2 regions of the Roseivirga sp. AWQ4_251 genome follow, and region 1 is predicted to be linked to the other one. Evidence: riboswitches for the same ligand, from Rfam matches in the RefSeq annotation. Region 1 holds a riboswitch; the other holds the start of a gene.
The links. Region 1 has a riboswitch for S-adenosylmethionine ahead of ACXACJ_RS14480 (homoserine O-acetyltransferase family protein). Riboswitches for the same ligand answer to the same signal wherever they lie in the genome.

Region 1 (12,150 bases):
TTACCAACCAACTCACCAGTTCCGTAGTACCAAATGTTTTGCTTGCCCGGCCTTATGTCTTGAACAATACAAGTTACGCTATGAAGTTGCTCGGGGTCTGTAGTTTTTGTCCAACTTTGGCCTCCATCTTCGGAACGCCAAACGCCTCCTGTAACTCCAGCGGCCAGAATTACATTTTCATTACTGATATCGAAAGCTACCGCTCTGGTTCTGCCACCTATATTTTTGGGACCCAAGGCAGTCCAATTCAATGCTGTTTCTTGAGCAGATTCACTACCTTCTGCCTTTTGCATTTTCAGAAAAAGCTGATCGTTTTTATACCTCAGTTCTTTCGCGAACTTCATTTCCATTTCATGGATATCCGCTGGAATTTCATCGGTTTTTGGATTGGCCAAAATCTGGTGAATGTATTCGCTCCTCTGCTGAACGTTCTCTCTGGAAAAGATTTCGGAACGAGCACTTGGCGGATCAACTACCTTCTCACTTTGAAAGGCCGGCCCCCAAATGGCCCAAGTGCCCGCCAAACCAATCCATACAAAAACAACTATCGGTAAATTATACTTCTTCTTCCAGCTCATTGAGGTTAAATATAGTGGTAGTCAGCTAATTTCGGTGATTTTAAGAGTTCTAATCGTTCAGTTTTTCACCAATTTTAGCATACATACGAAGCAAAGATGGCTCGTGAGCAACCCTTTCTTCTATTTGTTGAAGAGGAACCCATTCCATAGCATTCGATTCGTGATTGATTTCTACTTTGGCGCCTTTCGGAGCAATAAGCATAAACCGAACATCAAAATGCTCATGTTCTGGAACGCCCTTTCTTTCAGGAATGGTGTGAATATCGAGGTCAAAAATTTGATCATTTGCCATTTCAAAACCTGTAATACCCGTTTCTTCTTCAGCTTCTTTTAAAGCCACCGCTCTTACATCTTCATCTCCATCGGCATGGCCACCTGGCTGAAGCCATTTATTAAGTTTGGCGTGATGAAGCAGTAAAACCGCATCTTTCTCATGGTTGAGGATCCAAGCCGAGGCCGTAATGTGCCCCAAAAGCAAAGATCGCTCGAAGCAATTTGGGTAGGTTTTAAGTAAATGAAGAAAACGGGGTACGAAACCCAATTCCGTTTCGTACCCCGTTTTATAATTTTCTATTTCTGAAGTGAGTTGTTGCCGTAGCTCAGATACCATCTGTAATTACAATATTAGCTTTATTGATTTTTCCTTTTTCCAATTTAGAAACAATCTCTCCTCCTCCTGAATTGTCTTTATCACCTTTTCTTACAATTACATAGTAAGATTTTGGCTCCAACTTTTTGAAGGTTACTTGTCCCTTATTATTCGTTTTTTCAGCTTTCTGAACTGGGTTTTTCTCCGCATTATAATTGGCTTGGTTACCATATAAAGTCACCTCGGCTCCTTCAACAATATTTCCTAGCTCATCAATCACAGTGATTTTGAGTTTGGTGTTGAAAATCTGAGCATCGGGTGTTGCAGCTCCAAAAAGACCCGCAAAGAAAATTGAGAACGCAAGAGTTAGTGCTTTCATGTAGAAATTAATTTATAGTTCTTTTTCAAATAGTTTTTCCAGTAATCCATCAAATGGCAAGGCCTCTGAATATAAACGATCTTGATAGACATTGGCCGACAATTTTATGTAACTGGGCTTTCGATCGATCAATACGTATTCTATCAAAATATTGCCATAAAGTTGGTTAGATTTATTTTTTTCAACGGCTTTTGCCCTTGGCTTCAAATACCATTTTTCAATGGTTTCTTCGTAAGTAGACTTGTCCATGATGCGCCTGTCCTTTTGCGCCAGTTTATAGTCCAGCTTCAGAACTGCATCTTTGAAAGAGTCAAACAAATTTCTGAGGTGGATTGGCTCCGCATCTGCTGTTCCGCAGCTAATCGCAAAACCGTTCGCATATTTGGTTTCCAACACATGCACACCCAACTGAGTCGCGATACCTCGCTTTTTAAGATGATACGCGTTATAAACCTCTCGGCTGAGCTGCTGATGTTCCGGTGAATTAAACCAAGCTTTGTATTCTGTCTTCTCCTTTTCAGAACGAACTAAGGGTTCGTGAATCAACTCTGAAGGCGTGTTCCCTTTTCGGTTGAACAACTTATTGAATACATCGTCAAAAAAACTCATAGGTTATTTAAATCTTAAAACTAAAGGTGTTGCGATGAATTGCCCGATTTGCTTCGCCTTATTTTACCGAAATCATCAAAACGCAGCACACCATGATCAATCATTTCTGAAACGAGCAAATTGAATAAAGCCTTCTGTTTGGGCATTAAAATATTCACCATTTGTTCCACATCGTAACTCTGCTCGCCATCGGTTAATTCCAAAATCTGCTTTTCATATTTCTGTCGAAGTTCCGCCTCTTCTTCCTTTCGCTTTTCGGCCAAACAATTGTCGCAAACACCACACCTATTGTAATTTACTTCCCCAAAATATTCGAGCAATTGCTGGGTTCTACATCGATCTTCATTGTGTAAATACGCAATCACCGATTCCATTTTCGCTAAAATCAGCCTTCTGCGCGATTCGATTTGATGTTCGTCTAACTGAAGTTTATCGGCCGAAGTTTTTGGTTTCAGAAAAGAAAGCTGAGGCTGATCTTTTCTAGGCAAATACTCCAAAACATCTCTTTCGTGAAGATGTGTTAAGGCCATTCGCAGAGCCTCTATGGTTGTCCCCAACAGAGCAGCCAAGTTATTTTCTTGAATTATGGAAGGACTATTATAAACCTCACCACCAACCAATCTTAAAATAGCTTTGATCACAGGATCGAAACGGGCATTGGCAATCTGAAACTCGTACATCTGCCGGTGATTCAGCTTAAACATAATGCGAGAAGGCTGAAAAAACGACTCACTTAAAAGTATCGCGCCTTGAGATTCGAGCACTTTTATGCCGTTGAAAATTTCAATTGGATGTCTGTCAAAACGCTTCGAGAAATCCTGAAAATCGAAATCCAAACTTTCTTGAGGATGACTTCCGTTTGCCAATTGGTAATAATTCCCCAGCATTTGGTAAACCTCTCGAACAAGCTTTATTTCTGGCAAAGACTGCTTAGTCCGTTCGCGCAATTCTTCGATATCTCGTTGGTGACAAATGATAACGCCAAAAGCTTTTTTCTCGTCCCTGCCCGCTCTTCCAGCTTCCTGATAATAAGCTTCAAGATTGCCTGGCAAATCCATGTGAATTACCACCCGAACGTCAGGTTTATCGATTCCCATTCCGAAGGCATTGGTAGAAACAATCACCCGTGTACGGCTATGAATCCAGTTTTCTTGCTTCTGATTTCGTTCTTCATGGCTAAGGCCTGCGTGGTAGAAATCTGCCTGAATGTGCTGCTTTTGAAGCATATGAGCAACTTCTTTCGCATGCCTTCTGGTATTTACATACACAACAGCCGACCCTTGAATTCTATTCAGGATTTCTAAAAGCTTCCGTTCCTTATGCTCTTCAAAACGTACAGAATAAGAAAGATTATCGCGGGCAAAGCTTTTGGTGAACACCTTTCTATTTCCAAATTTTAGCTTCTCCTGAATATCTTCTTTTACCTTAAGCGTTGCGGTGGCCGTAAGTGCCATTACAGGAACATCGGGAAGAATTTCGCGCACATTCGCTATATCCAAATAAGCAGGCCGAAAATCGTAACCCCATTGAGAAATACAATGGGCTTCATCCACCGCAATCAGGTTTACCCTTCTTGTGTTGTGAACGATTTTTATGCGTTCAATAAAAATCTCCGTTTTCAACCTTTCAGGAGAAAGGTATAGAAACTTGACCTCCGAATTCACGCAGTTGTCTAAGGCAATGTCAATTTCCCGTTTCGACATACCTGCATGAAGCGCTTCGGCAGAAATTCCCCTTTTCTTCAATTGATACACCTGATCTTTCATCAAAGCGATCAAAGGAGAAACCACTACGCACAAACCTTCTTTTACCAAAGCTGGAACCTGAAAACAAATGGACTTTCCACCGCCAGTAGGCAACAAGGCCAATACATCAAAACCTTCCAGCGAAGCTTTAATAATATCTTCTTGCAAAGGCCTAAACGCATTATAGCCCCAATATTTCTTCAGTATGTGAAGCGGTTCGGTCATTTTGGGTGAAGATAAAGATTAATTGAATGGATTGGCGAAAACTAACTGAGCGGAATTTGAGTTTAAGGAATTACATTAACCGCGCATCGACCATTGTGTTTACTTGTTTAGATTTTGAGTTTTTTGAACTCAAGGTTTATTCCTGCAATTAATATTGGGGGCTAAGAAGTTTTAGCCTATTTTTGCCTCCTGTTTCATGTAAAAATTCAAGCTTAAAACGAACATATGTCTTGGTTTGAGAGAAAGGTAAAGGGGATTACAACCCCAACGGAACAAAAAAAAGATGCACCTGACGGTTTATGGTTTAAGACCCCAACAGGTAAAATTGTTCACACCAGAGAGCTTAAAAATAATGCGTATGTGAGCCCAGAAGATGGTTTTCACGTACGGATCGGTTCTAAAGAATATTTCGAAATTCTTTTCGATAAAAATAAATTCACTGAGTTAGACGAGAATATGTCGTCTGGTGATCCATTGAAATTTTCTGATAGCAAGCCTTATCCAAAGAGAATTGCTGCTACTCAAGAAAAGACCCAGCTGAAAGATGCTGCTCGTTCTGCTTATGGCAAAATGAATGGTCTTGATTTGGTAGTTTGCTGTATGGATTTCGCTTTCATTGGTGGTTCTATGGGATCTGTTGTGGGTGAAAAAATTGCTAGAGCGATTGACTACGCACTTGAAACCAAAACTCCATTTTTGATGATTTCGAAATCAGGTGGAGCCAGAATGATGGAAGCGGGTTATTCTCTGATGCAAATGGCCAAAACTTCAGCAAAATTGGCGCTCTTAGCCGAAGCTAAAATCCCTTACGTTTCGCTTTTAACCGACCCAACTACAGGTGGTGTTACGGCATCTTATGCTATGTTAGGTGATTTCAATATTTCAGAGCCAGGCGCTTTGATTGGTTTTGCCGGCCCTCGTGTAATCAGAGACACCGTAGGAAAAGACTTACCAAAAGGTTTTCAAAGTGCAGAATTTGTTCTGGATCATGGCTTCCTAGATTTTATTGTGGACAGAAGAGACTTGAAAAAGCAGCTGACCACATTGCTACATATGCTTGAACAAGGCTAAATCGTAAAATATTTGAGGCCGTCTTAAAATTTAAGACGGCCTTTATTTTTGCTAAACTTATTTCCAAAACAGAGAAAAGCTTGAAATGATCCATCAAGCGATCTCTAAGAGTTAGCTATCTTTAGCCCATGCGGCTGATTTTCCACCCCATTCTATGCAATTATTATGTCACCTACAGGTGCAATGCCACTTGCAGCTTTTGCGACATTTGGGAAAAGCCCTCGCCTTATGTAACCCTTGATCAAGCCGAACAAAACTTTCGAGACCTTAAAAAACTTGGCGTTAAGGTTATTGATTTTACAGGTGGCGAACCATTACTGCACAGAGAATTAGACAAAATTCTCGCTCTTGCGAAATCCATGGGGTTTATCACAACGGTAACCACAAACGGTCTTCTTTACCCCAAAAGGGCTGAATCTTTAAGAGGATTGGTGGATATGCTTCATTTTTCTCTGGATTATGCCTCTGCCGAAAAGCATGATTCAGCACGGGGTGTGGCTTGTTTCGATGCAGTAATGCAATCAATTCAGGTAGCCAAAAACCTAGGAGAAAGACCGGATATTTTGATGACAGTCTTCGAAGAAAATGTCGAGGAAATTGAAAAGGTTTACCAGCAAATATCTCAGCTTAATGGTTTGGTTTTAATTCTCAATCCGGTTTTTGAATATAATAATGTTACCTCTGGCGAAAAGCTTTCTTCCGAAACTTTAAACACTTTACATTTCTGGGCAAAACAGAAAGGAGTCTATTTGAACGAAGGCTTTCTTGCTTTGAGAAAAGATGGCGGAAACCACATTCAAAAACCTGTTTGCAAGGCCAGTTCTTCAACCATTGTTATTTCTCCCCAAAACGAACTCGTGTTGCCTTGCTACCATCTAGGTTTGGAATCTATCCCCATTCAAGACAATCTGCATGAGATTTATACGTCAGAAAAGGTGCAAAAACTGGTTGCACTTGAAGGCAAACATCCCGAATGCGAAGGCTGCACAATCAATTGTTATATGCAGCCTAGTTTTGCAGTTGAAATGAATAAATATTGGTGGAAAGCGCTTCCGAGCACATTGAAGTATAACCGCATAAAAGGTACTTGGAAACAGCTTTTCTAAATCTCATTTCTTTCAATAGAAGGCTAAAATTGCACAAGCGGAACTCACGCCAATAAAAACCCAGAGTACAACGCCAAAAACCAATGGCTTATGCCCAACTTTCTTAAACTCGGAAAAGGTTAATGAACTCCCCATCAGGAAAAGAACTAGAGCCATCAAAGGTTTAGACCACCTGAAAATGCCTTTAGAAATTTCAGCGGGAATTGAAAACCAAGTTGACGCAAATAGTACGAGGCAGAAAATCAGCACGAACCAGGGGAAACTAATTTTCTTTCTTTCCTTACCAAAAACCACCAAAACAAGCATTAGGGGCAAAATCCAAAGCATGCGAACCAACTTTGCCACAGTAGCCAGTTCCAATGCTTCTTGCCCAAATTGAGCTGCTGCACCAACTACAGAGCTAGTATCGTGTATGGCAACTGCACACCATAAACCAAACTGATGTTGGCTCATATGTAGCAATGTCCCCAGTTCAGGAAAAATGAAAACTGCGAGCGCATTCAACAGAAAAACCACCGCTAAAGCTGAAGAGATTTGACGGTCGGAAGCATTGACAATTGGTGCCATTGAAGCGATAGCGCTACCTCCACAAATGGCGGTTCCCGAAGAAATCAGTAAACTGAGTTTCTTTTCCAAATGAAACCAACGCGTAATCACAAAACCTAAGCCCAACACCGCAAAGACAGAAAGCGCAGTAATGGAAAACCCTTCAGAACCTGCTGAAATGGCTGTATTCACATCGATACCAAAAGCCAAAGTAACTACTGCGATCTGCAGCAAATATTTGTTCCATTTAGCCACTTGAGTAAAACCATGATCACCGATGAGATTCCGAAACCCAAAGCCCATAAGCAATGCCAAGGGAACATTGACAGCAAAGAAAAGGCAATACGCTGCCAGGCCTATAAATAGGCATTTTTTAAACGTCTGCATAACAAATTATTTATTGAATGAAGAGACTCCTTCTAAATCAGGTTTTCCAAATATTTATACCCGCTTCCCGTATTGATCATCAATATTTTTTCAGATGGTGACACGATTTCATCTGCAACCAATTGCTCTAAGGCCTTCCACAATGCAGCACCCTCAGGCGCTACCAACACACCTTCTTGCTTCGCAATTTCTTTCACTCCTTCCATCATGGCTTGTTCTGAAACCCTAACAGAAGTGCCCTTTGATTCTTTGACAACTCGATGAATCATATCCTGCCCAAAAGCCACGGGAACTGCCAAACCATTGGCTATAGAGCCTTTATATTCCGAAAGTTCCTTCTGAATTCCTTGTAATGAATCCACTACCGGAGAACAATTTTCAGCCTGAACCACAATCATTCTCGGTAATTTAACTGTTGGGCTCAACCAGCCGAGCTCGATCATTTCATGGAAAGCTTTCCAAATCCCTAAAAGGCCGGTTCCTCCACCAGTAGGGTAAAGAATTACATCGGGCAATTGCCAATCAAGCTGCTCGGCAATTTCATATCCCATCGTTTTTTTACCTTCCAATCGATAAGGTTCTTTAAGCGTAGAGATATTAAAAGCGCCTTGCTCCTTTTCAATTTGTACAGAAAGTGCTCCGCATTGATTGATTAAACCATCCACCAAAATGAGTTCGGTTCCATAATACTCACATTCTTGCTGAAATATTTTTGGCGTGTAACTCGGCATAATCACCGTTGCTTTTATACCAGCCGATGCACAATAAGCGCTCATTGCTCCGCCCGCATTGCCAGCCGTTGGAACAACGCAACGTTCAACACCCAATTCTTTCGCCTTCGAAATGGCCATGCTCAAACCTCTTGCTTTGAATGAACCTGTCGGGTTTAACGATTCATCTTTCATCTGCAAACTGTTCAATCCTAGTTTTGAAGCGAGTTTGTTAAGTGTCAAAATTGGGGTGAAGCCTTCGCCTAGAGAAACAATATTTTCTGGATCAAAAACCGGCAACATTTCCCTGTAGCGCCACATGCTAGATGGCCTCCCTGACAAATCAGTAGGAGAAAACGAATCGGGTTTACCGTACTGAACCACCAAAGGCTTATTGCAGCAAGTCGCAAAAGTTTGAAGCTGATGAAGACTGTATTGTTTCTTGCAATTGGAGCACTCTAAATGAGTGGCATGAGAAGTAATTGTTTCGGTGAAGTTCATGACACAAATTTGCTGCGCACTTCATAACCAAACAAATGAATAAGAGTAACCAAATATAACCTTTAGTTATACAATAATCGAGCTTCTTTCACAAAAGCGCGCACGGTATCAGGTAGAGTTTCTCCTGTTCTGGTCACGAAATTGAAGGTTCTTTCTATGTTCAAATCAGGGATATTTACTTCCTTTAGTAAGCCTAAAGCCAATTCTCTTTTAATAGCCAAAGGCGAAAGAAAGCCAATTGCTGAATCTTCAATCAAAAAGTTCTTTAGTACTTCTGTTCCTCCCAAGCGCGCAATAATGTTCAAATCGGCCGATCTAAGGTTTCGTTTTGCTATTTCTCGGGAAAGTGCCGAAAGCGTTCCAGAGCCAACTTCACGCATCGCCAAAGGAATTTCCCTTAATTCTTCTATCGGCACTTCTCTGCCCACATAAGGGCTGTGACTGGAAGAAACAGGAATAATTCTGTCATCCATAAAGAAATCGTAATGCAAGCCGTTGGCTTCAAATTTATCTTCTACCACAGCCAAGTCAATTTCTTCGCTGGCTAGCGCTTTCAATACATTCTCGGTATTACGATTTACCAGTGTGATCTTGATCATAGGCCATTTCTTCCGGAAGGAAGAAAGCACTTTGGGCAAAACATAAAGCGAAAGCGTAGTACTCGCTCCAATTTTGAGGTCGCCTTTTGCCGTCAATTGACTTTTAACAATGTCGATATCTGACTCCATCCGCTTCTGAATGTGTTTGGCTTCGCGCAAGTAATTGAGCATTTTCTCGCCTTGAGGCGTCAAAGAAATAACGCTCCCCTTCCTTTGAAAAAGAGACACTCCCAATTCACCTTCGAGCTTTTTAATCTGCTTACTTACAGCAGGCTGCGAAATGCAAAGAACTTCGGCCGCCTTTGAAAAGCTTAAATGGCAAGCCACTTCATAAAAAACTTCGTGAGAAATGGATAACATGCAGGCAAGTTAGTGTATTAGTCAAAATGCTTAATAGTTTCACAGTTACTGAGACCAATAATTTTCAATCTTCCATTTTGAAATCCAGAAAAGGGCTTGTACGTTTGCAGTCACAAGTCGAGTATTCCTGAACGGTGTCAGCCGAAATCGGGAAGCGATTTATAAAGAAGCGTGGAGAGACAGGCTCTATGAAGCGCTAGCAACCACTCCGACACATACGGAAAAGGTGCTAATTCCTGAACCCAAATGGATGTCAAGTGACATTCGGGTGAATATAAATTGAAAGTAATGATCAATTCAATAAGCGCTTCGGGCTCATGCCCTGTTGAGGTTTCAACCTCACAAATCAATCAGTCAAATCCATTTGTATTTGCTATTGTTCGAATTGGCCTTTAAGCTCTTTCGCAAATCCCCTATTCCCTTTTCTCAAGTATAATTTCCGAAAAATGAATTCAACATTTTCGCCTATATACAGCACTACGCCTGCATCTGAAAACCTTCAATATTATTATTCTGATCAAGTTTTTCAGCTTGAAAGCGGTGGTTACTTGCCGGAAATCAGAATTGCTTACCAGACTTACGGTAAGCTAAACGAAGCAAAAGACAATGTAATTTGGGTTTGCCATGCCTTAACTGCCAATGCCCACCCTCAACAATGGTGGCCTGGTTTAATTGGCGAAAACGACCTTTTCAATCCGAAAGAACATTTCATTGTTTGTGCAAACATTTTAGGCTCTTGCTACGGCAGCACAGGACCAAGGGATTTCAATCCAGAAACAGGATATCGCTATGGAGCAGAATTCCCAAACCTTACTATTCGCGATATGGTAAAAGCGCATCAGTTGCTAAAAGAACATTTAGAAATTGATCGAATTGCCTTAGGCATAGGCGGTTCAATGGGCGGCCAGCAAATCATTGAATGGGCTATTCAAGAAGATGTTTTCGACAAGTTATTTGTAATTGCTACGGCTGCACAAAGTTCCCCTTGGGGCAAAGCCATTCGAGCGGCCCAGCGCATGGCCTTGGAAGCGGATCCTTCTTTCTATTCAAAATCTGTAAATGGAGGAAAAAAAGGTATGGAGGCCGCCAGAGCCATGGCTTTGCTTTCTTACAGAACACCTACGGCATTCAACCAAACACAGCAAGATGATGACGATTCGTTGGATGATTATAGAGCGGAAAGCTACCAGAGGTACCAGGGCTTAAAGCTGAGCAATCGCTTTGATGCACGCAGTTATTATGTTCTTGGAAAAGCTATGGACAGCCATAATGTGGGCAGAAATCGCAAAGGTGGAGCGGAAGCCCTTCAGCAAATCAAAGCCAAAACCTTAGTAATGGGCATAGAAGGCGACTTATTATTTCCTGTTGAAGACCAAAAATATTTGGCAGATCACCTTCCAAACGCCAAACTGGAAATCATCAACTCCGACTACGGACACGATGGATTCTTAATTGAAACTCAAAAAATCACTCAAGCACTTAAAACATTCCTTATATAATGAAAGCGATTAAAATTGGCCTTTTCGGCTTCGGTTGTGTTGGGCAAGGCCTTTATCAAACCATCAATAATTCGAAAAACTTTTCAGGCGAAATCGTAAAGATTTGCGTGAAAGACCGAAACAAAAAGCGCAGTCTTCCTGAAGGTGTTTTCACTTATGATAAAGATGTTATTCTTAACGACAGCAGCATTGATGTAGTGGTAGAACTAATCGACAATGCTGAAGCTGCCCTTGAAATCGTGACTACAGCTTTGAAAAACGGAAAATCCGTAGTTACTGCTAACAAAAAAATGGTGGCTGAAAATCTGGAATACCTAATCGACCTACAGGAAAAAACTGGCAAAGCAGTATTGTACGAAGGAGCGGTTTGCGGCAGTATTCCAATCATTAGAACTTTGGAAGAGTATTTTGGGCATGAGCCTTTAAACGAAATCAAAGGGATTTTCAATGGTTCGACAAACTACATTCTCACTAAAATTTTCGAAGAAAGGCTGGATTATAATCAAGCTTTGGAACAAGCCAAAGAAAAAGGTTTTGCAGAAAGTGATCCTACACTAGATGTTAAAGGCTTCGACCCAAAATTTAAGTTGAGCATCTTACTGACACACGCTTTCGGCATTAATGTTTCTCCAGAAAAAATAACGAATCTCGGCATCGATCACCTGAAGCCAAGCGATTTAGAATTCGCCAGAAAACATGGCTATAGAATTAAGCTGATCGCTCAGGCTGTAAGAAAAGGAAATGAGGTTTTTGCCTGTGTAATCCCGCAATTCATTAAGGAAGACCACAATTTGCGTAATATCAACAATGAGTTTAACGCGGTAACCTTGAATGGAGAATTCTGTGACGACCAACTTTTCATAGGAAAAGGAGCAGGAAGTTTACCAACAGGCGCAGCAGTGCTTTCTGATATTTCTGCCCTTAGCTACGATTACAAATACGAATACAAAAAGCACTACAACCAAGGCCAAGTAAATTTCACTAGCGACAAAACAGTTACTGTTTATGCCAGCTTTGAAAAACCAGAAGATATCGACTTGAACGAGTTCGAAGTAGTGTCAGAAAAGTACTTCTGTTTTGACCATAGTTATGTGATCGGTAAAATAAAATTATCCAAACTCTTAAGCTCAAAGTGGATTTACAATTCAAAAATCAGTGTAGTTCAATTCAACAACGAAAGCGAACTCGCTGAGGAACTGGATATTAAAGCACTTGAAAACGAAATTCAAGAATTAAGAAAAGGCCA
Region 2 (12,150 bases), on a different contig from region 1:
TATTTGTGTATGTCATAGATGGAGCTTTTGAAGTTCAGGAATGTCTGCTACAGCCTCACGATGGTTTATCTATCTCTAAAGTGGAATCTGTTGAATTTGAGGCGCTTTCACAAGAAGGCATAATTTTGATTCTAGAATCGGGAAAGCAAAGTTTCCGTTCGTAATTTGGTGAGAATGAATTTGAAAGCGAAGGGAAATAATGTCATTTGGCATATCGTAGGTTGCTTATGCTTCCTGAGTTTGCCCGTTTTTATTTCCCCCCATCCACCCAATCAACAAAACTTTTTACTGACAGGGCCAGCAATTAGGGATTTCATTGCTAATCTGTTTATGATTGGCTTTTTCTACCTCAACTTCTATTATCTGATCCCCAAATTCTATCTCACAAAAAAGTATCTCCCCTATGCTTTCTGTGTCGTTGTTTCTTTGGCAGTAATTCTATTGCTGCCTTCATTTCTTTCAGGATATGTGCCATGGAGAGAAGATATTCGCCCTCCTGCGTTTTTCCGGCCACGAAGATTTGAGCGAGAACCTACCATTACAAACTATTTAACCATGGTAAGCCATGTGTTGCTGTTGTTCGTCAGTGTGGTTCTTTTTTCAATATTACTGAAGGTACAAGAACAGCTTTTAAAGGCCGAAAAAGAGAAATATGTTTCGGAATTGAATTCACTCAAAAACCAGATCAATCCCCATTTTCTATTCAATACTCTGAATAGTATTTACGCCTTCGCCATACGGGAAAAATCTACCTTGGCGGCTTCTAGCTTAATGAAACTTTCGGGATTAATGCGCTATGTGGTTACAGAAACTACCAGTCAATTTGTGCTTTTGGAGAAAGAAATTAGTTACGTGAAGGATTATGTCTCGCTTCAGCAAATGAGACTTGACAACAAAGTTGAACTGCATTTTCAAGTTGAAGAAACACCAACTGGGCTTAAAATCGCACCTTTGCTTCTCATTCCTTTTATCGAAAATGCCTTCAAGCATGGGGTAAATCCGGATGAAAATTCTTCAATACAAATTCAGATCAAAACCATAGATAATGAACTTCTGCTTTTTGTGAAAAACAACAAAGTAAATGTGAATTTAGAAGATCACGAAAAGAGCGGAAAGGGAATTTCCAATGCTAAGTCAAGGCTTGAATTAATGTATCCTGAAGCGCATTCTCTTTCAATTTCAGAAACCGAAATGAACTTCACTGTTACTCTAAAAATCAATTTGAAATGATAAGAGCCATTGCCATAGATGACGAGCCTTTGGCTTTGGAAATCATAGAAGCCTTCTGCGAACCTATTGAAGGTTTACAATTGGTCCGAAAGTTTACCAAAACCTCCGAAGCCAGAACTTATCTGGAAATGCATTCTGTTGATTTACTGCTTCTCGACATTCATATGCCTGCAATTTCCGGCATTGAGTTTTACAAGCATTTGAAAGCTGAAACTCCTGTAATTTTCACTACTGCCCATAGCGAATATGCTATTGAAGGCTTTAACTTAAGCGCAATCGACTATTTGTTAAAGCCTTATGATTTTGAAAGGTTCAGTTTGGCCATGTCTAAAGCCAAGGATTATCTAGAATACTTAAAACGAAAGCAATCAAAAGCTGAAAAGGACATCTACATTAAAGCAGATTACAGCGTTATCAAGGTTTCTGCTGAAAATATTTTAATGATTGAAGGGCTGGCAGACTATCTCAAAATTCATTTAAAAGAAGGAAAACCTATTGTAGCTAGAATGACATTGAAGTCCATATTAGAAATTCTACCAACAGATTTTATCCGGGTTCATAGATCGTTCATCGTTTCAATAAAGCAGATTGACGCAGTTCGGAACAAGACTATTCAGGTCAAAAATCACCAAATCCCAATCGGGGCTACATACAAAAACGACTTCGATAAGGCATTTCAGGCCAAATAAAAAGCCCTTCAAAAATCAGCCATGTGATATTTGAAGGGCTTCTGTTAAGCTTGATTCAAGATTAGAAAAGGTTTTCAGCAATTCTTCTTATGACTTGAGAGCGGCTCATGGTATAATAGTGCAAACAAGGCACATTGGCGGCCATCAATTCTTTTGATTGCTGAATACACCATTCAATACCAACTTCTTTTACTTGCTGATTGGTTGTGCATTTGTCAAGTTCATCTACCAAATCTTCAGGTAAATCCACATGAAATACGCTCGGAAGAATATTGACATGGTTCAATGTAGTTATAGGTTTAAGGCCTGGAATAATCGGCACATTGATTCCGTTTTCTCTACAACTTTCCACAAACTCGAAATACTTTTGATTGTCAAAAAACATTTAAGTCACTACGTATTCTGCGCCCATGTCAATCTTTTGCTTCAGATATTTCATGTCGCTTTTCATGTTAGGAGCTTCAAAGTGCTTTTCAGGATAGCCCGCTACTCCAATAGAAAAGTTAGTTTTGGCCATTTCAACTTCTTCGTGTTGGTATTTACCCTTGTTCAAATCCAACACCTGTTGCATCAAGTCAGTAGCATAAGCGTGCCCGTTCGGATCTGGAACAAATCTACCTTCAGACTTAATTGCATCGCCTCTTAGCACCAATACATTATCTATTCCTAAAAAGTCCAGATCGATCAGTGCGTTTTCGGTTTCTTCCTTGCTAAAGCCACCGCAAATAATATGAGGCACCGCATCGACACCATATTTGTTCATTATAGCCGCACAAATCCCAACCGTACCAGGGCGCTTTCTGGTGGTTACTTTTTCTAAAAGGCCATTTTCACGCTTTTTATAAATGTATTCTTCCCTATGATAGGTAACATCGATAAAAGGAGGATTGAACTCCATCAACGGATCAATGGCTTCAAAAATGCCATTTACGTTTTCTCCTTTTCTTGGTGGAAGAATTTCAAAACTAAACAAGGTTTTACCCTTAGCGCGCTTTATATGTTGGCTTACTTTCATTGTTTCGCAATCAGTAATTATTTAAAAATTATGGGTTAAACTCCGTAAGAAAGGTTTGGAGCCAACCATTTTTCTGCTTCTTCAACTGACATGCCCTTTCGTTTGGCATAGTCTTCTACCTGATCTTTTTCTATTTTACCCAAGCCAAAATATTTAGCTTCTTCATGCATAAAATAGAAACCAGAAACAGAAGAAGCTGGGTACATGGCATAGGATTCTGTTAAGCTGATACCTGTATGCTTTTCGGCTTCCAGCAAATCAAAAAGAAGTTTCTTTTCGGTATGATCAGGACAAGCAGGATAACCAGGTGCAGGACGAATTCCCTGATAATCCTCTTTAATCAAAGCTTCATTATCGAGGTTTTCATCTTTAGCGTACCCCCAAAGTTCCCTTCTTACCTTAGCATGCATAGCTTCGGCAAAAGCTTCGGCTAGCCTATCGGCTACAGCTTTAATCATGATCGAATTATAGTCGTCATGATCCTTCTCATACTTTTCGATCAAAGGTTCGATACCAATACCCGCAGTTACAGCAAAACCACCAATATAGTCCGCCTTGCCCGATTCTTTAGGAGCTACAAAGTCTGCCAAAGAAAGATTTGGTAACCCGGAGCCCTTTTTCCCTTGTTGCCTTAAACTGTGGAAAACCGTTTTGATTTCAGTACGGTTGTCATCGGTATAAACCTCAATATCATCTCCTACACTGTTCGCAGGATATAAACCAACAACCGCATTCGCATAAAGCAAATCATTGGCTATTACCTCATCGAGCATCTGCTGTGCATCATCAAAAAGCTTTTTGGCCTCCGTTCCGATTACTTCGTTTTCGAAGATTTTAGGATATTTCCCTTTCAGCATCCATGTCTGGAAGAAAGGTGTCCAATCGATGTATTTTCGGATTTCATTTAGATCGAAATCTTTGAAAACTTGATTTCCGATGAGAGTTGGCCTTACAAATTCTTTATTTGCCCAGTCAACTTTGAGCTTATTCTGCAAGGCATTTTGATAAGAGATGTAATTCTTGATCTGCTTGCGATTCGCATGGTCTTCGCGCAGCTTTGCGTATTCAGTTTTAACTGATGCATGGTATTCTGATTTGCGTTCTAGGCTAATAAGCTCACCAGCCACAGGAACACTTTTGGAAGCATCCAAAACATGAACTACAGAGCCAGAATACACTGGATCGACTTTTACGGCAGTATGAATTCGAGAAGTTGTAGCGCCACCAATCATCAATGGAGTTTTCATGCCTCTTCTTTCCATTTCTTTGGCTACATGCACCATTTCATCGAGTGATGGAGTAATAAGTCCACTTAGGCCGATTACATCTACCCTTTCTTCAATGGCTTTTTCCAGTATTTTTTCAGCTGGCACCATAACTCCCATATCAATGATTTCGAAGTTATTACAAGCCAAAACCACTCCCACGATGTTCTTTCCAATATCGTGAACATCACCTTTTACAGTAGCCAGAAGTACCTTTCGGGTTTGATCGAGCCCCCTCTCGGTCTCCCCCAAAGTGGGAGATGTTTCTGAAGCAACTTTATCTAGCTTAGTTCTAATTTTCACCAAAGACTGCTCTAAATCAGAAACAATGTCTCTGTTTGAAAGCCTCATTAGCAGATATCCTTGAGACGTCAGCCATTCTTCCCTAAAAGAGTCATTTTCTTTTACTTCAGGTAGTTGATGAATCGACCCGTCAATTTCAATGATTAACTTATGTTCTAAGCAAATAAAATCGGCAATATATTGACCAACAATATGTTGTCTTCTGAACTTATAACCTCCGAGTTGCTTATTTCTTAAATTTGCCCATAGAATCCTTTCGGCTTCAGTCTCATTAGTTCTGAGTTCCTTTACAAATTCTTTAAGCTTTGCATACGTTACTGGGTCGGCAGTTTGAAAGGCAGGCGTATCACCTTCCCCTTTGGGGAAGGCCGGGTTGGGGCTATTTTTTGCTCTTCTTTTCTCTTCCTCTAAATAAGGCAGCAAGTAAGCAACCGCCTTTTTCATTACCCTTGCACTTTTCACTACTTGTGGTAAGAACATTTTGCCAGAGCCAAACAAATCTCCAACTACGTTCATACCGTCCATTAAAGGGCCTTCAATAACCTTTAATGGACGAATATATTTCTGCCTTGCTTCTTCTGTATCTTCATCAATAAATTCAACAATACCTTTAACTAGGGCGTGTTCTAAGCGTTTCTCAACAGATTCTTGACGCCAAGCATCATCTTTTACAATTTTCTTTCCATCGCCTTTTACGGTTTCGGCAAAATCGAGTAAACGTTCAGTAGCGTCTGATCTTCTGTTCAAAAGCACATCCTCTACTCTTTCCAATAAATCCTTAGGAATGTCGTCATAAACCTCCAGCATAGTTGGGTTTACAATTCCCATATCCATCCCATTTTGTATGGCATGAAAAAGAAAAGCAGAATGCATAGCTTCTCTTACCGGGTTATTTCCTCTGAAGGAAAATGAAACGTTACTCACACCTCCGCTGACATGAGCACCTGGAAGGTTTTCTCTAATCCATTTTGTAGCCCTAAAGAAATCCAGAGCATTGTTGTTATGTTCTTCAATTCCCGTGGCCACGGGAAAAATATTGGGATCGAAAATGATATCGTTTTTTGGGAATTTCACCACATCGATCAGAATACGATACGAGCGTTCACAAATCTCGAGTCTTCTTTCATATGAATCGGCCTGACCGGCTTCATCAAAAGCCATAACGATTACCGCTGCGCCATAACGCTTAACTTTTTTAGCGTGGTCTATAAATGCCTTCTCTCCTTCTTTTAAAGAAATTGAGTTTACAACGCTTTTACCCTGAACGCACTTCAAACCTGCTTCAATAATTTCCCATTTTGAAAAGTCAATCATGATGGGAATTCTGGCAATGTCTGGTTCCGCGGCAATAAGATTCAGGAACTTCACCATGGCTTCTTTGCCATCGAGCATTCCTTCATCCATATTGACATCTAGAATCTGCGCACCTCCTTCAACCTGATCACGAGCAACTTCCAAGGCTTCATCGTATTTTTCTTCCTTGATCAACCGTGCAAAACGTTTAGAACCAGTAACATTGGTTCTTTCTCCCACATTCACAAAATTGGATTCAGGGGTTACGATCAGCGGTTCAAGACCTGAAAGTTGAAGGGTTGTTTTATTCTTTATACTCATTAATTGTTTCAAATTTTGGCTTCAAAGCTTTAATCAAAAATCAGCTTTGAATTAATCTTCGTCTGCTATCAACTCGGTTTGTGGTAATTTACGCGGAGTATGTTTAGCGGCCACTTCAGCAATAGCCCTGATGTGGTCTGGAGAAGTTCCGCAACAACCTCCCACAATGTTCAAAAAGTTGTTAGAAAGAAAATCTTCGATTTGAACAGCCATTTCTTCTGGGCTTTGATCATACTCACCAAATTCATTAGGCAAACCTGCATTTGGGTGGGCACTGGTGTAGAAATCAGCCTTATCGGACAAAGTTTCTAAATATGGTCTGAGTTGAGAAGCTCCTAAAGCACAATTTAAACCTATAGAAAGCAAAGGCATATGCGAAACAGAAATCAAAAAGGCTTGAGTGGTTTGGCCTGAAAGTGTTCTTCCACTCGCATCGGTTATGGTTCCCGACACCATGATAGGCCATTCTTTGCCCTTTTCTTCTGCAACTTCTTCAATAGCAAAAAGAGCGGCTTTGGCATTGAGTGTATCAAAAACAGTTTCAACCAACAGAACATCGGCACCACCATCCGTTAAGGCAATCACTTGCTCCTTATAGGCTTGCACAAGATCATCGAAAGTAACCGCTCTGAAACCAGGATCATTCACATCGGGCGATAAAGAAGCCGTTCTGTTGGTTGGCCCAATAGAACCCGCTACAAATCGAGGTTTATGAGGTTCTTTAGCCGTGATTTCATCCGCAACTTCACGCGCAATTTTTGCCGATTCATAATTGATATCATAAACAGCATCTTCCAGATGATAATCAGCTTGAGCAATCGTAGTGCCGCTGAAAGTATTGGTTTCAATAATATCAGCGCCAGCTTCCAAGTAAAGCCTGTGAATTTCCTTGATAATATCTGGACGTGTGATGGAAAGAAGATCGTTATTTCCTTTTAAAGGATGCGGATGATCCTTAAATCTCTCTCCACGAAAATCATCTTCAGTAAGTGTATGTCTTTGAATCATGGTACCCATAGCACCATCCAAAACCAAAATTCTTTCTTTGAGTATCTCCCTAATATCAGCCATATTGCAAAACGTTTAGACTTATCAGGAAATGTGGGAGGAGTTTCGAACTCATCTGCCCCCAAAACGGTTTTGGGGCTAGGAATTAGCACCAGCTTTTACAGGTTGCTAAGATTTCATCGGGCCTAGTCCCTCCATCTTTCTTGATAAGTATGCAAAGAAAGTGATATTTCAGCTAAATACACGCTTGATTCTTCAATATTTCGCATGCTTCAAAGGGCCAGGAAAAATTTACTTAATGAAATAAGCAAGTCGAAAAGCTAAATCAGCATTGGTTCTCCATTCAAAGGCTTGATCTCTGTAACTGAATCCATCTTGACTTGTGATTACTCCTTTAGGCATTCCAGTTGGAGTTATGGTCCATCTTTCGTAAGCCATAGCTACATCCACTTCTAAAGAAAGTTTGGTTGTCAAATAACCCATATAGCCGACCCTTAACCTTCCTCCTTTTCTGCTTTCTTTCAAAGAAAATTTGGATTCTTGGTAATAAGAACAACCTGCAAAACCGCAACTGACTTCAAAAACTCGAGTTCTATCATAGTTAACAGCGGTTAAGTAAGGTTCTACCGCCAAAAACCAACGGTTATAAGGATCCCAGGTCTTTTTATAAAACCTGATCTGAGAAGCCAGTTTTACACCTCTTTTGTTTTCGAAGAAGTTATCTTGATTATAGGTTTGATCATTCAAAATGATTCCAACACTATGTTGAAGTGTAGTTAACGAATCAACTTGATGTTCAAAAGCTCCCATAAAGGAAGAAAACCTTGAAAAAAACTGACTGGGCACAACCTTAATCGCCATTTTATGAATAGGCTCATTCTTCTCCGGTTTTTCCCCCTTGATTCTATAAAATTGCGCTGATGCCTGATAAAAGCTGATCAAGCAAAAAATGAGAATGACAAAAAAATTCCTCATGCTTATTCGGTTATCTCTCCAATTACAGAAAGCTGACCTTGAATATCGTAAGTGGCGTTATAAATTCCGTCAGAAGTAACCACAATCATATAATCCGACTTCAAGATGATATCATAAGGAAGCCCGTTTCCGATTTGGCTATGGCTCATCATTACAGGTCGAGTTGGGTTTGAAATGTTGTAAGAAGTAATTCCACGACTTTCGCACACAAATAGAAAATCATTGTTGATGGCCAAACCGTAAGGTTCTTCAACACCAGCAGAATTCAACAATTTAGGATTTGTTAAATCGCTAATATCAATGGCTTCCAGTAAGTTTTGCCCTGAAACAATGCCTCTACAATTTGTGCTTCTAATCGTTGTATACGCTATATTATTTCTAGCGACAACGGGATCGCATGCGGTTACATGAGCATAAGAAGAAACATATTTTGGCGTATCGCCATTGCTCAAATCCAAGAAATAAACACTGTTGTTGCTTCCTAAAAAGAGATAATTTTCATACAAATACACGGTTTCCAATAAGCTTGGCAATTGTATGGACGATGTATATTTCATGTTCGTCTTATCTGAAATATTGTAGGTCACAATCTTATCGTTCGCTAAAACATAAAGATTGTCTCCTGCAATCAAAAATGAAGCAAGCGAACCACCTTGGCTTGTTCCACCACCAACACCAATCGGATTTACATCTCCGTCTGAAGCGCATGCTACTAACGCGAGAATTAAAAATAAACTCAATAGCTTTCTCATCAATAATAACATTTAGGGCTTTCTAAAACTGTATAATCCCAACCTACTACCTTGCCTTTGGTATCATCTACACATTCAAAATATACCCCTCTTTCAGGAGGAAGCGCGTTGTAACCATTTTGAGCAAATAGGCCTTCTTCCCTATCAATCACATGAATGTTATCGATGTTGGAAATATCTATAGAAACCAGATCCGAATACTGATTGATGTAAAGCACCTTATTTCTAATGGCCATATCAATGGCTCCTTCTACTTTTAAAAAGCCCAATTTTGTAGGACTAGTAGGATCAGAATTATCTATTACATGAATGCCCAAAAACCGATCGTTTAGAAAAATCAAATCGCCCAAGGTGTAAATTTTTCCAGAAGTGGTTATGGCTTTGGGTGATTGCCATTCAATAGTGAGATCCGTTGTTGTAGAATAAATGGGTTTGTAACCCTCTACATTTCCTTCAGGAAAATCTACATTATCGCCAAAAGTCCAGCAAGAACTTAAGCTCAGTAGCATTCCTAAGCACAAGAATGATAGGATAGATTGATGTTTCATTGGTTTTATAAAAAATGAAAGATAACTAGGAGAATATAACAGCGCAACAACGTTGCATTAATTTAAAGTTACAATTCTACCAATACCTTATCAGACACCTGATTTGTAAAATTCGTTGCAAAGAATTATTGGGCTTTAGAAAACTTAAAAGCACTATTCTTTGTAATTTATCAGGGATTTATGAGCAGTATTAAATTAGCCGCTATTGACATTGGCTCAAATGCCATTCGCTTTCAGGTAACTCACGTTTTAACTTATCAGGGAGAACATACTTTCAAAAAAATAGAGTATCTGCGTTTCCCCTTACGTTTGGGGCAAGACGTATTCAAATTCAAGAAAATAGGTCCTGAGAAAGAAGAAAAGTTCATGCGGCTCATGCATGCTTATAAAATTCTTATCGATTTATACGAAGTAGACGCATATTACGCTTGCGCCACTTCGGCCATGCGCGAAGCAGAAAACGGCCATAAACTTGCGGAGAAAGTCAAGCAACTTCACGATCTAAAAATCAGAATCATTAGTGGAGAGCAAGAGGCGGAATTGATCAACCGCGTGGTGTTAAATAAGCTTGATGAACACAATTTTATTCACATAGATGTGGGCGGAGGAAGTACGGAGTTGAATTTGATTTCTAAAGGAGAAAAAATAGCTTCTAAATCCTTCAAAATTGGTTCGGTTCGAAGTATAGAACAAATGGAATCGGCAAGCATACTTTCCGAAATTGATGAATGGATTCAGAAAAATGTGCATAAAAAATTTACGGGCTTAACCGCGATTGGCACTGGCGGAAACATCAACAAAATCTATGAACTGGCCCATAAAAGAAAGAATGATAGGCTTTTGAACCTTAAAGAAGTTCTTGATATACAAGCTTATTTATCGGGGCTTTCACTTGAAGAGAAAATCCATAAACTTCAGTTGAATGAAGATCGAGCGGATGTAATTGTTCCGGCTTCACACATTTATGTTCATGTAATGCAAGCCGCAAAATGCAGAAGAATAAAAGTGCCTGATGTTGGCCTTAAAGACGGCATTATGCACATGCTTTATGAAAAACATGTGGCTGGTCAGAGCTCTGCCTTTTAATTAGTCGAAAAGCTTAGCCTGTTCAACTTCTTCGCGAGTTACTTTGAAGAACTTACTATGTACATCAAAGTGCTCATTTCCAAACGTTTCACGAATGCTATATGAGCCATCTTCGTTCATGTTGTAAGCGTTCACATTATCCTTTAAATCGTAATCCAACAAGTTGATACATTGCTTTTTACAGAAGTCATCTTGAAATAAGAAAAGCGATTCTATTCTTCTATCGAAGCTGCGAACCATAACATCCGCACTACCTCCGTATACTTTTGGCTCACCATTATTGTGGAAATAATAAAGGCGACTATGCTCCAAATATTCACCCACAATGGATATAACTTCAATATTCTTGCTTAAACCTTTTCTTCCTGGCCTTAGGCAACAGATACCGCGTACAATCAATTTGATCTTCACGCCAGCTTGCGAGGCTTTATAAAGTTCTTCAATAATCTCTTTGTCTTGAAGAGAGTTGATTTTGATTACAATACCGCTTTTCAAGCCATTTTCAGCATTTTGCTTTTCTTCATTGATCAGATCGATCAACTGCTGACGCATGTCACCAGGAGCCGTAATCAAGTATTGGTATTCATTGGGAAGTGAATGGCCTGTAATTACATTAAAGAACTCAGAAATATCTTCTGCATAAACCTTATTGGTGCTCAGTAAACCCAAATCGGTATACAATCGTGCAGTGCTCTCATTATAGTTTCCGCTAGACATATGTACGTAGCGCGTTACACCACTTTTTTCTCTACGCACGATAAGCAGTAACTTTGTGTGCGTCTTCACACTACTAATGCCATAAACCACATAGCAACCTGCTTTTCTCAGCTTATCAGCTTCGCGAAGGTTATTTTCTTCATCGAATCTCGCCTTTACTTCAAAAAGAACGGAAACATGCTTTCCATTTTCAGCAGCTTTTAACAATGCAGCAGTAATTCTACTGTTTTTGGCCAATCTGTAAATCGTCAGTTTGATAGCCAAAACTTTTGGGTCTTCTGCCGATTTTTCGATCAATTCCAACAGCGGCTCAATACTGTTATAAGGATGATGCAGTAAAACATCTCTTTCTTTCAGAATATCGAAGATGCTCATGTCTTCAGTGTCTTCAGGATAAGAAAGCGGTTTAACTGGGGCTTTAGAAATAGGAAGCAGATGGTTCAGCTCTTCGTGGTTGATGATTTGCCACAACCCAGTATAATCGATCAGAGATTCTTTTGGCACATAAAAGATATTCTCTTCTCCTATCTCCCAACGATCCTTCAGCATTTTAAAAGTGGAACGGTTGGCACCTTGTTGAGCTTCTATTCTTACTACCCTACCTGTTTTTCTGGTTTTGAGCTTTTTCTTTATTTCTTCAATAAAACCAGTTTCAATATCCTCGCTTTCTTCTAGAGTGAAATCACCATTTCGGGTAACCCGAAATAAATCGCAGGACATGATTTCAATGTTCCTGAACAGTTTTTGAATATACTCTCTGATGATTTCCTCAATCGGAATAAACACCAATTGATCGCCACGATCGATTTCGTAAAAGCGAGGTAAATTTTGAGGAATTTGAACAAAACTGTATTTGCGATTGGCTCGTTTGGTGTCACCTGGAAATCGCGTAACTACAGCGAAAATCAGGTTTTTATTCATCAGAATTGGAAAAGTATGCAGACTATC

Region 2: it holds a riboswitch for S-adenosylmethionine, as region 1 does, so the genes downstream of both, ACXACJ_RS07300 (homocysteine S-methyltransferase family protein) here and ACXACJ_RS14480 (homoserine O-acetyltransferase family protein) in region 1, are expected to answer to the same signal.

Annotation. Positions count from the first base shown of each region.
Region 1 is NZ_JBSWSW010000002.1:93,058-105,207, forward strand. Features, by position in the region: gene ACXACJ_RS14430 (FlgD immunoglobulin-like domain containing protein) at 1-578, opposite strand, end outside; gene ACXACJ_RS14435 (NUDIX hydrolase) at 628-1,188, opposite strand; gene ACXACJ_RS14440 (carboxypeptidase-like regulatory domain-containing protein) at 1,178-1,546, opposite strand; gene ACXACJ_RS14445 (hypothetical protein) at 1,559-2,155, opposite strand; gene ACXACJ_RS14450 (RecQ family ATP-dependent DNA helicase) at 2,176-4,125, opposite strand; gene accD (acetyl-CoA carboxylase, carboxyltransferase subunit beta) at 4,351-5,196, shown strand; gene ACXACJ_RS14460 (radical SAM protein) at 5,325-6,302, shown strand; gene ACXACJ_RS14465 (YeiH family protein) at 6,315-7,235, opposite strand; gene ACXACJ_RS14470 (threonine synthase) at 7,268-8,446, opposite strand; gene ACXACJ_RS14475 (LysR substrate-binding domain-containing protein) at 8,509-9,405, opposite strand; SAM riboswitch class I at 9,562-9,686, shown strand; gene ACXACJ_RS14480 (homoserine O-acetyltransferase family protein) at 9,852-10,904, shown strand; gene ACXACJ_RS14485 (homoserine dehydrogenase) at 10,904-12,150, shown strand, end outside.
Region 2 is NZ_JBSWSW010000001.1:1,635,800-1,647,949, reverse strand. Features, by position in the region: gene ACXACJ_RS07325 (pirin family protein) at 1-164, shown strand, start outside; gene ACXACJ_RS07320 (sensor histidine kinase) at 175-1,230, shown strand; gene ACXACJ_RS07315 (LytR/AlgR family response regulator transcription factor) at 1,227-1,919, shown strand; partial or broken gene metF (methylenetetrahydrofolate reductase [NAD(P)H]) at 1,981-2,934, opposite strand; gene ACXACJ_RS07305 (vitamin B12 dependent-methionine synthase activation domain-containing protein) at 2,970-6,116, opposite strand; gene ACXACJ_RS07300 (homocysteine S-methyltransferase family protein) at 6,168-7,187, opposite strand; SAM riboswitch class I at 7,233-7,337, opposite strand; gene ACXACJ_RS07295 (hypothetical protein) at 7,416-8,099, opposite strand; gene ACXACJ_RS07290 (LVIVD repeat-containing protein) at 8,102-8,851, opposite strand; gene ACXACJ_RS07285 (LVIVD repeat-containing protein) at 8,851-9,399, opposite strand; gene ACXACJ_RS07280 (Ppx/GppA phosphatase family protein) at 9,580-10,485, shown strand; gene ppk1 (polyphosphate kinase 1) at 10,486-12,150, opposite strand, start outside.